One region of the Quadrisphaera sp. KR29 genome, then DNA from elsewhere that is predicted to be linked to it. Evidence: riboswitches for the same ligand, from Rfam matches in the RefSeq annotation. Region 1 holds a riboswitch; each other region holds the start of a gene.
What was found. Region 1 has a riboswitch for S-adenosylmethionine ahead of ACUN9U_RS12000 (O-acetylhomoserine aminocarboxypropyltransferase/cysteine synthase family protein). Riboswitches for the same ligand answer to the same signal wherever they lie in the genome.

Region 1 (3,606 bases):
CCGCACCTGAGCCCGCCGCCCGCGGCGGCGGGTCAGAAGTCGAAGAGGTTGGCGCGCGCCCCGCCGTCGCCGAGCTCGCGGCGCAGCACGCCGCGGCGGCGCAGGGCGGGCACCAGCTCGTCCAGGAGGCGGTGCAGGGTCACCGGGTGCAGGTCACCGGAGAGCAGCACGCCGTCGTTGTCGGCCTCCTCGCCCAGCTCCTCGACGAGGTCGGCGACCTCCTCGGCGGTGCCGACCAGGCCCTCCCGCCGCGCCACCAGGCCCTTGCGCGAGCGGCGGAGCAGCACCTCGCGCAGCGGCGTCGCCGCGGGGTCGCCGACGCCGGCGAAGAAGCCCTTGAGGGTCCCGCGCGAGACGTGCTGGCCGAAGGCCTCCGCGGGCAGCGGGGCGTCGAGGTCGTGCGCGGTGAGGTCGGTCTCCAGGTCGCTGGACCAGTGGCCGGCCACGGCCAGCAGGTCGGCGTCGCTGGGGTCCAGCGACGCCGCGACGACGCGCTCGGCCTCCTCGCGGGAGGCGACCACCTCGGCCTTGACCCAGAAGAGGACGCGCACGTCCTGCGCGCTCCGCCCGGCCTCGCGCGCGGCCTCGTGGACGCGGGCGCGGTGGGCGCGGACGCTGGCGGGGTCCAGCGGTGCGTAGGCCAGCTGGACGTCGGAGTGCGCCCCGGCGTAGGCCAGGCCGCGCGGGGAGCCGCCCGGTGAGACCACCAGCGGCTCCCCCTCCCGGCCGCCGTCGAAGGGCGCGGCGTTGAGGGGGCCGGTGACGTCGAAGTACCGGCCCTCGTGGTGCCGGGCGGCGATGCGGGTGCCGTCGGCGTAGCGCCCCGCGGGCGCGCTGCCGTCGCCGTCCGCGAGCGCGCCGTCCTCCCAGGACCGCCAGAGGTCCTTGACCAGCGAGGTCCACTCCTCGGCACGGTCGTAGGCGGCGTCGTGGTCGAGCGCCGGCGCGCCCACGTGCCGGGCGCTGCCGGTGTCGGTGACCACGTTGAGCCCGAAGCGACCGCCCGAGAGGTGCTGCAGCGTGGCGGCCTGCCGCGCGGCGAGGTAGGGCGGGGTGACACCGGCGTTGACGGTGGGCACCAGGCCGATCCGCGAGGTGGCGGCGAACAGGTAGGGGGCAAGCAGCAGGGGGTCGTGCTTGGGGCCGCCGTAGGCGCCGCGCACCCGCAGCTCCAGGGTGTCCGGGCTGCCCAGGGAGACCGCGTCCTCCATGACCACCAGGTCGACGCCCGCCTGCTCCAGCTCGCGCACGGCCTGCTGGTAGACCTCCGGGCGCCGCCAGTCCCACCCCCACGCCCAGTCCGGGCGCCCCCAGCCCTGCGGGCCGAAGCCGCGCGAGAAGAAGTACCCGACGTGCTGCAGGCGGCTCACGCGGCACCGTCCTGCGCAGCGCCCTCGAGGCTGTCGGCGTGGGGGGTCACCAGCTCGGCCGCCACGAGCGCGCGGCGCAGGTCGGCCTGCAGGTCCTCGACGTCCTCGATGCCCACCGACAGGCGCACGGTGCCGGGGTGCACGCCGGCGCGCTCGCGCTGGGCCGGCGTGCGGTGGGCGTGGGTGGTGGAGGCCGGGTGCACCACCAGGGAGCGCACGTCGCCCAGGTGGGTCATGTGGCTGAACAGCTGCAGCGACTCGATGAAGCGCCGGGCCGCCGGCGCTCCCCCGCGCAGCGTCACCGCCAGCACCGACCCCGAGCCGCGGGGCAGGTAGCGGCGGGCGCGCAGGTGCGAGGGGCTGGAGGCCAGGCTGGCGTGGTCGACCCCGGCGACGGCCGGGTGGCGCTCCAGCCAGCTGGCCAGCAGCGCGGCGCTCCGGCAGTGCTGCGCCACCCGCAGCGACAGCGTCTCCACCCCCTGCTGCACGAGGAAGGCGTTGAAGGGGGACAGGACGGGGCCGAAGCGCGCCGCGACCGCGTGGCGCGCGTGCTCGGCGTAGGCGCGCTCCCCGTGCAGGTCCAGCCAGCTGCGCCCGCCGAGCACCGCGCTGGGCTCGGCCAGCTGCGGGAACAGGAGGTCCCCGCCGGGGGCGCGCCCCTGCCACGGGAAGCCGGTGCCGACGACGACGACCCCGCCGAGCGCCGTGCCGTGGCCGGAGAGGAACTTGCTGGCCGAGTGCACCACCACGTCGGCGCCGTGCTCGAGGGGGCGCAGGAGGTAGGGGGTGGCCAGGGTGTTGTCCACGACGAGCGGCACGCCGTGGGCGTGGGCGACCCCGGACACCGCGGCGACGTCGAGCACCTCGTTGCGGGGGTTGGACAGCGACTCCGCGAACAGCACCCGCGTGGTCGGGCGCAGCAGGCGGCGCCAGGCGGCCGGGTCGGCGTGGTCGTGCACGAAGTCGACCTCGATGCCGAACCGGGCGAAGTTCTCCTCGAACAGGCCGCGCGAGCCCTCGTAGAGGTGGTCGGAGGCCAGCAGGTGGTCACCGGCCTGCAGCAGGCCCAGCAGCGCCGTGGTGATGGCGGCCTGGCCGGACCCCACCACGAGGGCCTCGGTCCCGCCCTCCAGCGCCGCGAGGCGCCGCTCGAGGGCGGCGGTCGTGGGGTTGGCGACCCGGGAGTAGACGAAGCCGTCCTCCTCGCCCGAGAAGCGAGCGGCAGCGGAGGCGGAGTCCTCGAAGCGGAAGCCGGCGGAGACGTGGATCGGCGCCACGCGGTCCCCGTGACCGCCGGGCACCCCGGCGTCACCGGCGTGCACCTGCTGCGTGGTGAAGCCGTAGGGGCGGGGGCGCACCACCGGCGGGGCCACCGCGGGCTGGACGGGACGGACGGGCTGGGGCAGGGACGGGAGGGCGGTCTGGGCGGACATGGGGGACCTCTCGGGCGCGCCGCTGCTGGCGGCGCCGCGGCCGGCCCGTCGTCGGGCGGCGCGGGGGGCGGTGGGGGCTGGCGGGGCGCTGGTCAGCGCCGACAGCCGCCACCAGCGGTGGGGGCGAGGTCGATGTGCAGGCGCCGCGTGAGGACGCCGGGGAGAGCGGGGGCGGGTCGGGACGTGCGCACGGTGTCCTCCATCGGCCGTGGCGGGAGCACCTGACGCCGTCCGGGGACTGCGCTGGTTGCTGCGGCGTCGACGAGCCACGTCTCTCGGCCGCTCTGGATGGTCGCGACGACGGTAGGGGCGGCGCGCCCCGACCGTCAACAGGGCGCGCCGACGGCCCTCAGCCGAGCGGGGCGCGGTGCCAGGAGCTGCTGTAGGCCAGCCCGCTGCGCTGGAACATCTGCGTCACCGGGCAGCGGCGCTCGGTCTCCGCCTGGAAGGTCTCGAAGACCTCCTCGGAGGCGTCGGTCTGCACCGTCACCTGGACGGTGACGCGCTCGAAGTTGGCGTTGCCCTCGGCCCCGCCGGCGATGACGGAGGGGTCCAGGTCGCCCTGGATGCGGAAGGACCAGGTGCCCACGGCGATGCCCAGGCCGGAGGCGACCAGGCTGCCGGTGACCTGGTTGCAGCTGGTCAGGGCTCCCAGCAGGTAGCTCAGGGGGCTGGGGGCGGCGTCCTGCCCGCCGAAGGAGGGGTAGGTGTCGGCGGTGAAGACGTGCTCGTGCTCACCGGCGACCACCAGGCGCTGGGCCACACCGGTGCCCTCGGCGTCGAGGACGAAGGGCACGGTCTGC
Region 2 (3,606 bases), on a different contig from region 1:
CCCCGTTCCCTGACGCCTTCGGCATCCACCACCGCAAGGCCGCTCTTCCCCTCGGTCACGAGCGCCTCCGGACCAGGCCGTCCCGGCGACCACGTGACGTCGCCGTGAGCAATGATCCATGCTGGCGACGCTCGAGTGCTTCGGGATGCCTTGGCCACTGGGGTGTCCAATGCATTAGCCGTGCCGTGATGTGTGCTCTCCAGCGGCGAGCTCGACGCGGACTTCCCGCCAGCCCTGGAGCTTGTCGCCGGATGAGGCGCTGGAGAGCACGACGGCGGGTCGGTTTTCGTCTGCTCGGATCGGCGCAGCTGCCGCCGACGCCGGTTGTAGGCCCGCCAGCCTGGTCCGCTGCCCTGCCCGGAGGTCGATGAGGCGCGCCAAGAGCGGCTGACGACGCTTCGGGACTCGTGCACCTCGACGGTCAGCTCGGCGCCGGCGTCGGCGACCTCGTGGCTGTTGGGCTCGCAGTTGCAAGGAAGCGCGGCGTTGCGGCCTTCGCGCATCTCCACACCGGAGCGACCGTGGCCTCGATGGTGACGGAGGACGTCATGTCCGCCGCCTCGTGTCGTGATCGCCAGCACCAGCACGCGAAGGCGGCAGCGGCTCGTCCTGTCGTGCTTTCGCCCACAGCCGTGTGGAGTGATCAGAACTATTGACCGCTGAGCCCGCTTCGCCACTCTGACCGGCGCGCTGTCGGCCCACACGTTGTGATGGCCCGCGAGCGAATGACTCCGGGCAGCGGGCACACTGGGGACCGTGACTGACGAGGACGTCATCTACGGCTGGTACGCGTTCCATGAGACGTGGGCTGTCATCGGCGCCGAAGACGCAGAGCTGCTCGCCGGCGCGGTGCAGCGAGCACAGGCTGCGACCACGGTCGGCGAGATGCGCGCGGTCTACACGGACGTCGGCGACGGCCTCTTGCCGGCGACAGCAGACGACTGGCTGTCCGACCTCGAGGACGATGACGGCGACGTGGACGACGCTGCGGAGTACAGCTGGAGTCAGTTGCCAGGCGTTGAGGACGGGGATTGGCCACCCATGCCGTCTCGCCTCACCCTCGCACTGCCACAGGACGTGCTCAACGACCTGCGCCAGCTCCCTGGGGTGAAGCATGAGGACACGGTTCTCAACGGTGACTACCTTGTCATCCCACGGGCTGCCGAGGCGGACTTGGTCAAGGTTCTCACCACGCACAGATACCGCGCGAAGCGAGACGACGCCACCGTGTACGCCCTCGCCGGTGGGGATGCGCTGTACGGATGACGATGGCCTTTCGTTTCCTGGCTGCCTTCAACGAGGTCGAGAACCACCTGCGTGAAAAGCTGACGGCCAGGCACGGTGAGCGCTTGTCGGAGCTGATCCGATGGGGGCAGGACGAAAAGCTTCTCACTCAACAGCAGAGCAGGGAACTGTCCACCCTGGCCAGTCTCCGCAACGCTCTGGTGCACGGCAGGTACATCAACGGCCGTCCACTCGCTGAGCCGGTCCCCGAGGTCGTCAGAGCCATCGAGAGGCTTCGGGAGCGGCTGCTCCGCCCGGCCAAGGCTCGCGACGTGCTGGACCTGGCGCGGCCAGCGACGTTCGCGCCAGACGACCTGTTGTCCGAAGTCCTCCTGGTCGCCGCCTCGCACCAGTACTCGCAGTTCCCCGTGTACGACGCCAAGGACGGTTACTCAGGGCTGCTGACCACGGACGGAATTGCTATGTGGTTGGGCGCCAACCTGACCCCACCTGGCATCGGTCTCGTCGAAGACGTCCCCATCAGGGACCTTCTTCCGCACGTCGAGCAGGTCGATGCGGCGGTGTTCGTGCCGGTGACCATCACCGCTGCTGATGCCGCGACTCGGCTGCAGCACGGCGGTCAGCGAGGCCGCCCCGCTGTCGCGCTGTTGGTGACGGAGTCTGGACAGCGGAGGGAGCCGCTGGTCGGCCTCATCACGACGGCAGATCTGCCCCAGTTGCTGGACGCTGCTGGATGACGTTCGTCAATGGTCGACAGGGGCGACGCAGAGCAGCAGATCGCCGGACCGCATGAGGTTGAGGTCCGGGTGCAGACGTACCGGCGCTCCGTCTGACAGCAAGCCCCCCAGCGCGGCGTGGTGCCAAACCGTCATCCGCCTGCCGGACGTCCACAGGTCGAGCGCGATGGTGTGCACATCGGTGTCGAGGTGAGCCAGGGCGTCGACCCAGCGGTCCGTGCCCTGCCGGCCCAGCCTCGCCTGGATGGGGTGTGTGCGATGTCCCGGCAGGAACAAGCGGCATCCGGTCGGTAGATCGCCATCGCCGCGACAAGGAACCATGACATGCGCTCCAGCTCTGCGGCTCGTGCCGCGGTCGTTGCGCCTGCCGGCCGGTCGGCGCCGGTTCATCACTCGAAGCACCCTGACGAGGGGTTGCTGCGCAGCAAGTCGAGGCTTGTCGCTGCGGCTCGTGAACCGAGAGCACGATATCTATGCAGGGCTGTCATTGACAGCCCTGCCATTGGCGGGTGCCGCGATGTCATGCTTGGGAGGGGTGGCCCTCACGCTGCCCACCTGACACGGTGAACAGGTGCCGCGGTGCCTACCCGAAGACCCCAGCTTCGCCACCAGCACGGAGAAGATCGTCTGGCAGAAGCTCCGCGACACGCTCGGCGAGGAAGACCTCCTGGTGGCCAACCAGAGGGTCACCACCCACGAGAAGGACCACGAGCTCGACGTCGTCGTCGGGCTCGCTGGTCACGGCGTCGTGGTGCTCGAGGTCAAGGGCGGTGAGGTCTGGCACGACGGCTTCGACTGGCACCAGCGGGCGGCCGGCAGCGAGAAGGTCATCCACCCCGCGGCTCAAGCGCGAGACGGCATGTACGCCCTGCGGGCGCTCATCGAAGGCTCTGCGGAGTGGCGGGGCACCTCGAAGCAGCGCTTCAAGTGGGGCCACGCCGTCGTGCTGCCCACCACGTCGCTGGCCGCGGGCTTCTCGGCTCCGGACCTCCCGCGCTGGGCCGTCGCGGACAGGAACCAGCTCGACGGTCTGGTGCCGTTCCTCAAGGACCTCCTCGCGCAGCAGGGCACGGGGAACCGGCAGGCGCAGCGAGCCGACCTAGACCTGCTCGCCGAGGAGCTGGCCGGTCGCAACCTCCCGCAACGCGATGTGGTGGCTCAGGCGCTTGAGCACGAGGCGCAGGTCGACGTCCTCACCAGCACGCAGTTGGCGCTTCTCCGAGCCGCTCGGCTTCTGCCGCGTCTCGAGGTCCGTGGAGGAGCGGGCAGCGGCACGACGTTCATGGCGCTGGAGCAAGCGCGACGGCTCGGCCAGGACGGCCAGCGGGTGGCACTGCTGTGCTACTCCCTGGGCCTGGCGAGCTACCTCCAGCGCGCGACCGGCGCGTGGAAGAACCACAAGCACCGGCCCCAGTACGTCGGCGTCTTCCACGACCTCGGCGCGAAGTGGTCGGGCCAGCCGCACAAGGGTCGCGAGGACGCCGCCTACTGGGAGCACGAGCTTCCGGCTCGTATGACGGAACTGGCGCACGCGCTGCCACCGGGGCAGCGCTTCGACGCCATCGTCGTCGACGAGGCGCAGGACTTCGCGCCGGCGTGGTGGGAGCCGCTCGTCGCCTCGCTC
Region 3 (3,606 bases), on a different contig from region 1:
GCTGCCACGCGGGCAGCGGAGCTCCGCGGCGGCAGGAGGCCGGGGCTACAGCCGGGGGCCGGGGCGACCGATCACCACTTCACCCGGTGCGCGCCGCGCCCGGGGTGAGCGGAGGTGGACGACGGTGTGGGGACGACGTGGGGCCGCAGGGGAGCTGGCGCCGCAGCCGCGGGACGTGGAGACCCTCGAGGCGGTGCTGGCCGCCCTCGACGCCCCGGTGGCCGACGAGTTCGAGGTGCAGCGCCGCATCTCCGCGGTGCTCGCCGAGCGGCTCGGCTGCACCTACGCGGCCGTGTGGCTGCCGGAGGCCGACGGCGAGCTCGTCCTGCGGGCCGCCTCCGGTCCCCTCGCCTCCGCCGTCGACGTGGCCGGTGCGCTGGGGGACCGGGCCGGCGGCTTCGCGGCCCTGCGCCAGCGGGCCGTGCAGTCGGCGACCCGGCCGGTGCGCCTGCCGCTGGAGGCGGGCACCGCCCGCGGTGGCGAGCGGTGCGAGCGCTTCGTCCGCGCCGGCTCCCCCCACGGCGCCCTGCTGCCGATCGTCGAGGACGGGCGGACCACCGCGGTGCACGAGCTGCGCTCCGCGGACCCGCTGCCCTTCTTCGACGGGCGCGAGGAGAAGTGGGCCGCCATCTCCCGCATCGCCTCGCAGGTGGTCATCAGCGTGCGGGCCCGCGCGGCCACCGCCGAGGTCCTCCAGGACCGCGAGGCGGTGACCACCGTCGTGACCGCCGTCAACACGGCCACGACCCGCGAGCAGGTGCTCAGCTCGGCGCTGGACTCCGTGCGCTCGGCTTTCGGGTGGGCCTACGGCTCCTACTGGGCCATGGCCGAGGACGAGCCCGTGCTGCGCTTCGTCCAGGAGTCCGGGTCGGCCGGCGAGGAGTTCCGCAGGGTCACGCTGGCGGCCTCCTTCGCCGAGGGCGTGGGCCTGTCGGGCCGGGCCTGGCGGGCGCGCGACCTGGTGGCGGTGGAGGACCTCGGGGAGCTCAAGGACTGCGTGCGGGCGCCCGCCGCCCAGCGCGCCGGGGTCCGCTCCGGCGTCTGCTTCCCCGTCATCACCGCAGGCAGCGTCGTCGGCACCATGGACTTCTTCACCACCACGACGACGACGCTGTCCGCCTCCCGCGAGGCGGCGCTGCGCCAGGTCGCCGACATCGTCTCGCTGCGCCTGGAGTCCCTCCAGCGCTCCGAGGACGACGCCGCCGCCGCCAGCGCCCTGTTCGACACCGTCTCGCGCCTGCGGTCGGCCTCCGAGGACGCCGCCCGGGTGGGGCAGGCGGGCGCGGCGCAGGCCCAGGCCGTGGAGGCCGAGGTCGCCGCGCTGAGCGCCGCGTCCGCGGCCATCGGCGACATCATCAAGGTGATCTCCTCCATCGCCGCCCAGACCAACCTCCTGGCGCTCAACGCCACCATCGAGGCCGCCCGCGCCGGGGAGGCCGGCCGCGGCTTCGCCGTGGTGGCGGGCGAGGTCAAGGAGCTGGCGCGCGCCACCGCCGAGGCCACCGAGCAGGTGGCCCAGCGGATCGCCGACATCCAGCGCTCCTCGGAGTCCGTCGCGGAGGGCATCACCACCGCCGCGGCCACCATCGGCCAGCTCGACGCCGTCCAGGCGCGCACCTCCGACGTGCTGGCCGAGCAGGCCTCCATGGCCGGCGCCTTCCAGGCTGGTCAGCGCCGCTGAGACCCGGGGCACCCGCACCCGGCTCCCCCCACCGCCCGCCCCTGGCTCTCTCCCACCGCCCGCCACGCCGCCCGTCCCGCCGTCGCGGGGCGGGCGGTCCGCGTGCGCCGCGCACCCCGGTTTGACGCCCGCCGGACGGCGTCCGTACCGTCTGGACCAGGTCACGAGCGACAGCGCGAAGCCCTGGCTGGCTGTCCGGCAACCCTCCTCCGCGGCGGGGTGCTCCAGGTGACGACCCGGCCGTGCGACCAGCACGGCAAGAGCGGACCCGCCCGAGGAGACGTCGTGAGGACACCACCGCCTGCGCCGCGCGCACGGCGCTGTCCCCGCTGACCCCCTCCCCGGCCCCCCGCCGCGCCCGCGCACGGCACCACGTCCCACGCACCCCAGGGAGAGCCATGTCCAGCCCCGCCCCCAGCAGCAGCGGCCCCGCCCTGCCCGACAAGCCGAAGCGGAAGGCGCCGGTCGCGGCGATCGCTGCGGCCGCCGTCGTCCTGCTCCTCCTCGTGGGCGGGGGTGTCTGGCTCGCGAACCGCGGCGGCGACGACGCGCCCGCCGCGGCTGCTGGTGGCGGCGCCAGCTCGACGGGGGAGTACCGCAGCAGCGTGAAGATCGGCGTCTCCGACAGCGCCCTGCCGTACTGGGAGACCTACACGGAGCTGGCGGAGAGCGAGCTGGGGGTCGACGTCGAGCTGGTGAACTTCTCCGACTACAGCCTGCCGAACCCGGCGCTGAGCCAGAGCCAGGTCGACCTCAACCAGTTCCAGCACATCCAGTACCTGGCCAACTACAACGTCACCTCCGGTGACGACATCGAGCCCGTCGGTGCGACCGCCGTGTACCCCCTGCCGCTGTACTCGACCACGGTGAGCGACGTCGCGGCGCTGCCGCAGGGCGCCGTCGTCGCCGTCCCGGACGACGCCATCAACGAGGCACGCGCCCTGCTGCTCCTGCAGTCGGCCGGCCTGGTGCAGCTGGACGGCGGCGGGACCGCCTTCTCCTCGGTCGACGACATCACGAGCGCGAAGGTCGAGGTCACGCCGATCTCCGCCGACCAGACCGCCCGCGCCCTCCAGAGCGGCTCCGCGGCAGCCGCCGTCGTCAACAACAACTACGCGACCGCCGCCGGCCTGACCGCCGACCAGGTGATCGTCGCCGACGACCCGGCCGCACCGGCCGCCGCGCCCTACGTCAACATCTTCGCCGCGCGCGCCGCCGACGTGCAGGACCCCACCTACCTCGCGCTGGCGGAGCTGTGGCACGACCCGCGCGTGCAGGAGGTCTTCGCGCAGGACTACTCCAGCGCCGTCGTGGTCGACAAGAGCGCTGAGGAGCTGCAGGCCGACCTCGCGAAGGTCGAGCAGGACGCCACCGCCGCTGCCTGACGTGACGACCCCTCCCACCACCACCGCGCCGGGTGGCGCCCTCGTCGAGATCGAGGGCGTCACCAAGCGCTTCCAGCGCGGCGGCAGCTCCGTCACCGCCGTCGACGACGTCACCCTCTCCGTGCGCCGCGGTGAGGTGCTCGCGGTCATCGGCTACTCCGGTGCCGGCAAGTCGACCCTCGTGCGCCTGGTCAACGCCCTGGAGCTGCCGACCTCCGGCAGCGTCAGGGTGGCCGGCCAGGACGTCACCCGGCTGGGCGAGAAGGAGCTGCGCGCCGCCCGCGCCGGCATCGGCATGATCTTCCAGCAGTTCAACCTGCTGAGCTCGCGCACGGTGGCCGAGAACGTGGCCTACCCGCTGCGCGTGGCGGGGACCCCGAGGGCGGAGCGGGACCGGCGCACGGCCGAGCTGCTCGACTTCGTGGGCCTGCTCGAGCGCGCTCACGCCCACCCCGAGCAGCTCTCCGGCGGGCAGAAGCAGCGCGTGGGCATCGCCCGAGCGCTGGCGACCAGCCCGCCGCTGCTGCTGGCCGACGAGGC
Region 4 (3,606 bases), on a different contig from region 1:
GGTGCGGACCCGCCGAGGCGTCGAGGTCGCCGGTGAGCGTCATGACCACCAGGGCGCCTGCGCCCGCGGCGCGCTGGTGCACCTCCACGGCCACCCGCAGCGGCGACCGGCCTGGCGGGGCGAGCGCACCGGCCGCCGCTGCGCCGGGTGCTGGGGGTGCTGGGGGTGCTGGGGGACCGGCGGGTGCGGTGGTGCCGGGGCGGAGGACGGTCAGGGCCATCGGGCGCCTCCTCGTCGTGCGCACTGTGCCTGAGGTGTCACTCAAAGTAGCCACATCGGGTGACACCTGGCAAGGGCGCAGCCGTCGGCCGCGGGGCCGCTGCGGCCGGTGGCCGGGTGCCGCCCGACGTCCCCGCGGCTAGCCTCGACGCGTGGACCTCGGGCTGTCAGGTCGTGCGGTGCTGGTGGTCGGAGGCGGTGGCCTCATCGGCCGCGCCGTGGTCGGGCGGCTGCGCGAGGAGGGCGCCACCGCCGTGGTGGCCTCCCGGTCCACCGAGCCCGACGCCACCGGCACCCGGCTGCGGCTGGACGCCCGCGACGACGCCTCGGCCACGGCCGCCGTCGAGGCGGTCCTGGCCCACCACGGCCGCCTGGACGGTCTCGTGGTCACCGCGGCCCCGAGCGCGCAGACCCTCGACGCCACCCGCAACGACGACCCCGCCCAGGTGCTGGAGGCCTTCGACGCCAAGGCCGTCGTCTTCCTGCGCCTGGCCGCTGCGGCGCTGCCGGTGATGCGGGAGGCGGGCTACGGGCGCGTGGTGGGCATCAGCGGCCAGAACGCCTTCCTCACCGGCGGCACCACCGGTGCCGTCCGCAACGCCGCGCTCATCGTCACGGCGAAGAACCTCGCCGACGCCGTCGCCGGCAGCGGCGTCACGGTCAACACCGTCAGCCCCGGCACCGTGACCCCGACCCCGGCCGCCGAGGTGCAGCCGGGCCGCGGCGGGGAGTCCAGCCCCGACCAGGTCGCCGACCTCGTGGCCTTCCTGCTGTCCCCGCGCGCCGCGGCCATCTCGGGGGAGTCCATCGCCACCGGTCACCGCGTGCGCGGCGTCGTCACCTTCTGAGGCCCCTCCTCTCCCACGACGACGCGGACCGGCTCCGCGAGCGCAGGGTGCCCGGTGTTGACGGCGCCGCGTCCAGCAGCCACGCTGGTCCCGATCCACAGCACCGCCTGAACCACCCGAACCACCCGCTCCACAGGTCATGAGCGTCAGCGACAAGCCCTGGCTGGCTGACCGGCAACCCTCGCTCCGCGGCGGGGTGCCCCAGGTGACGACCCGACCGGACCCACCCGTCCGGTAAGCGCGATGCCCCTCCCGGGGCGGAAGAGGTCCCCCGATGTCCACGCTGCACCTCGCCCTCGCCCTCGGCGGCCCTCGACCGGGCCCGTCGACCAGCTGGTCGCACCTCGTGCGCGAGGCCGAGGCCGGCCTGCTCGACCTCGTGACGCTCGAGGGCGCCGGGGCCGGCGCGGACGAGCTCGGGGACGTGGCCCTGGCGACCCGGCTCGCTGCGGGCACGCGCTCCATCGGCCTGCTGCCCACCGTCCACGCCGGGCGCAGCGAGCCGTCGGCCATCGCCCGCGCGGTGGAGGCCCTCGACGCCGCCTCCGGAGGCCGCGCGGGCGTCCACCTGCGGGTGCCGGTGCCCGCTGACGAGCACGGCTGGGTCCAGGCGGTGCGCCGCCACTCCTCGAGCGGTCCCGGTGCTGTCGTGGCGCTGCCCGGACGTCCGGGGCGCGGGCCCCGTGCCCTGCCCGCGGGTGCCGCCGACCTCGCCTTCGTCGCGCCCCGCACCACCGTCGACGCCCAGCAGCTGGTCGCGGCGGCCCGCGCCGCCGGGGCACCCCCGCTCCTGCTCGGAGACCTGGTCGTGGTGGTCGACGAGAGCGCGGAGCGCGCCCGGGCGCGCTGGGAGCGCTCCGCCGGTGAGCTGCCCGGCACCGCGCCCGAGGGCACCCGCGTCTTCTGCGGCACCCCGGCCCAGCTGGCCGACCTGGCCCAGGGGTGGCGCGCCGCCGGGCTGGCGGGCCTGCGGCTGCACCCGGCTGACCCGGCCGTGGACGTCCTCGCCGCCACCCGCGCCCTGGTGCCCGAGCTGCAGCGGCGCGGCGCGTTCCGCCGCGCGTACAGCGGTGCGGGCCTGCGCCAGCGCCTCGGCGAGCGAGCGCCAGCGCACCCCGCGCCGGCGCACCTCGTGCCCGGGGCACGCCCGTCGGACCACTGCGCGGCCGCCTGACGGCTGCCCGCGGCCGGTGCAGGACCAGGAGCGGAGCGCGCTGGAACAGATGCGCCCCCACCCCTGCTGACCCGGACGTGGCCGCTGGACCGGATCCGACCATGAGCTCCTCACCCGTGCCCCTGCACCTGGCCGTGGCGCTGGACGGCGCGGGGTGGCACCCCGCCGCCTGGCGCGAGCCCACCGCCCGGCCCACCGAGCTGTTCACCGCCCGGTACTGGACCGACCTCGTCCGCGAGGCCGAGGCCGGTCTGGTCGACCTCGTGACGCTCGAGGACGCGCTGCGCCTGCAGTCCGACGACCCGCGCCGCCCCGACGACCGCACCGACAGGGTCCGCGGCCGCCTCGACGCCGTGCTCCTCGCGGCCAGGCTCGCGCTGGTCACCGACCGCATCGGCCTCGTGCCGAGCGCGACGGCCACGCACACCGAGCCGTTCCACCTGTCCAAGGCGATCGCCACCCTCGACCACACCACCCGGGGCCGCGCCGGGGTGCGCGTGCAGGTGTCGCTGCGCCCCGACGAGGCCGCGCACTTCGGCCGCCGCCCCGAGCTGCAGGCGCTCACCGCCGGGCAGGTGCCACCCCCGGCGCTGGTCGAGGACGTCGCCGACGAGGCCCGCGACTGGACCGAGGTGCTGCGGCGCCTGTGGGACTCCTGGGAGGACGACGCCGAGGTCCGCGACGTCGCCACCGGCCGGTTCGTCGACACCGCCAAGCTCCACACCGTCGACTTCGCCGGCCCGCACTTCTCCGTGCGCGGCCCCTCGATCACGCAGCGTCCGCCGCAGGGCCAGCCGGTCGTCGCGGCGCTGGCCGGCGGGCCGCCCGGCGACCGGCTCGTGGCGCGCTGCGCGGACCTGGGGTTCCTCACCCCCCACGACGACGCCGAGGTGCGCCGCCTCGTCGCGGCCGTCCGCCGCGAGCGGGAGGACCAGCCCGCCTGGCCGGACGGCCTGGGCGAGGCGCCGCTGCGCCTGCTCGGTGACGTCGTCGTCGTCCTCGACGAGCGTCCGGGGGCCGCCGCGGAGCGGCTGGCCCGCCTCGACGCGGCTGCCGGTGCGCCGCTGGCGGCCACCAGCGACGCGCTGGTCTTCGCCGGGACGCCGGCCGAGCTCGCCGACCTGGCCCTGGCGTGGCAGGAGGCGGGCCTGGACGGGCTGCGGCTGCGCCCCGCCGCCCTGCCCGACGACCTGCTGGCCGTCACCCGCGCGCTCGTGCCCGAGCTGCAGCGCCGCGGGGCCTTCCGCACCGCGTACGCCGAGACCACCCTGCGCGAGCGCCTCGGGCTGCCGCGCCCCGCCAACCGCTACGCCGCTGCCGACAGGGAGCCCACGCCATGACCCGCAAGCGCCAGGTGCACCTCGC

Region 2: it holds a riboswitch for S-adenosylmethionine, as region 1 does, so the genes downstream of both, ACUN9U_RS15970 (hypothetical protein) here and ACUN9U_RS12000 (O-acetylhomoserine aminocarboxypropyltransferase/cysteine synthase family protein) in region 1, are expected to answer to the same signal.
Region 3: it holds a riboswitch for S-adenosylmethionine, as region 1 does, so the genes downstream of both, ACUN9U_RS15245 (MetQ/NlpA family ABC transporter substrate-binding protein) here and ACUN9U_RS12000 (O-acetylhomoserine aminocarboxypropyltransferase/cysteine synthase family protein) in region 1, are expected to answer to the same signal.
Region 4: it holds a riboswitch for S-adenosylmethionine, as region 1 does, so the genes downstream of both, ACUN9U_RS09885 (hypothetical protein) here and ACUN9U_RS12000 (O-acetylhomoserine aminocarboxypropyltransferase/cysteine synthase family protein) in region 1, are expected to answer to the same signal.

What each region holds. Positions count from the first base shown of each region.
Region 1 is NZ_JBQXXG010000012.1:11,235-14,840, reverse strand. Features, by position in the region: gene ACUN9U_RS12005 (LLM class flavin-dependent oxidoreductase) at 33-1,370, opposite strand; gene ACUN9U_RS12000 (O-acetylhomoserine aminocarboxypropyltransferase/cysteine synthase family protein) at 1,367-2,803, opposite strand; SAM riboswitch class I at 3,000-3,098, opposite strand; gene ACUN9U_RS11995 (OsmC family protein) at 3,153-3,606, opposite strand, start outside.
Region 2 is NZ_JBQXXG010000021.1:16,066-19,671, reverse strand. Features, by position in the region: gene ACUN9U_RS15980 (hypothetical protein) at 757-1,266, shown strand; gene ACUN9U_RS15975 (CBS domain-containing protein) at 1,263-1,982, shown strand; gene ACUN9U_RS15970 (hypothetical protein) at 1,989-2,258, opposite strand; SAM riboswitch class IV at 2,332-2,439, opposite strand; gene ACUN9U_RS15965 (ATP-binding domain-containing protein) at 2,554-3,606, shown strand, end outside.
Region 3 is NZ_JBQXXG010000018.1:57,514-61,119, reverse strand. Features, by position in the region: gene ACUN9U_RS15250 (methyl-accepting chemotaxis protein) at 176-1,681, shown strand; SAM riboswitch class IV at 1,841-1,950, shown strand; gene ACUN9U_RS15245 (MetQ/NlpA family ABC transporter substrate-binding protein) at 2,080-3,066, shown strand; gene ACUN9U_RS15240 (methionine ABC transporter ATP-binding protein) at 3,068-3,606, shown strand, end outside.
Region 4 is NZ_JBQXXG010000009.1:12,959-16,564, forward strand. Features, by position in the region: gene ACUN9U_RS09875 (STAS domain-containing protein) at 1-220, opposite strand, end outside; gene ACUN9U_RS09880 (SDR family oxidoreductase) at 372-1,067, shown strand; SAM riboswitch class IV at 1,203-1,314, shown strand; gene ACUN9U_RS09885 (hypothetical protein) at 1,342-2,241, shown strand; gene ACUN9U_RS09890 (LLM class flavin-dependent oxidoreductase) at 2,343-3,581, shown strand; gene ACUN9U_RS09895 (NtaA/DmoA family FMN-dependent monooxygenase) at 3,578-3,606, shown strand, end outside.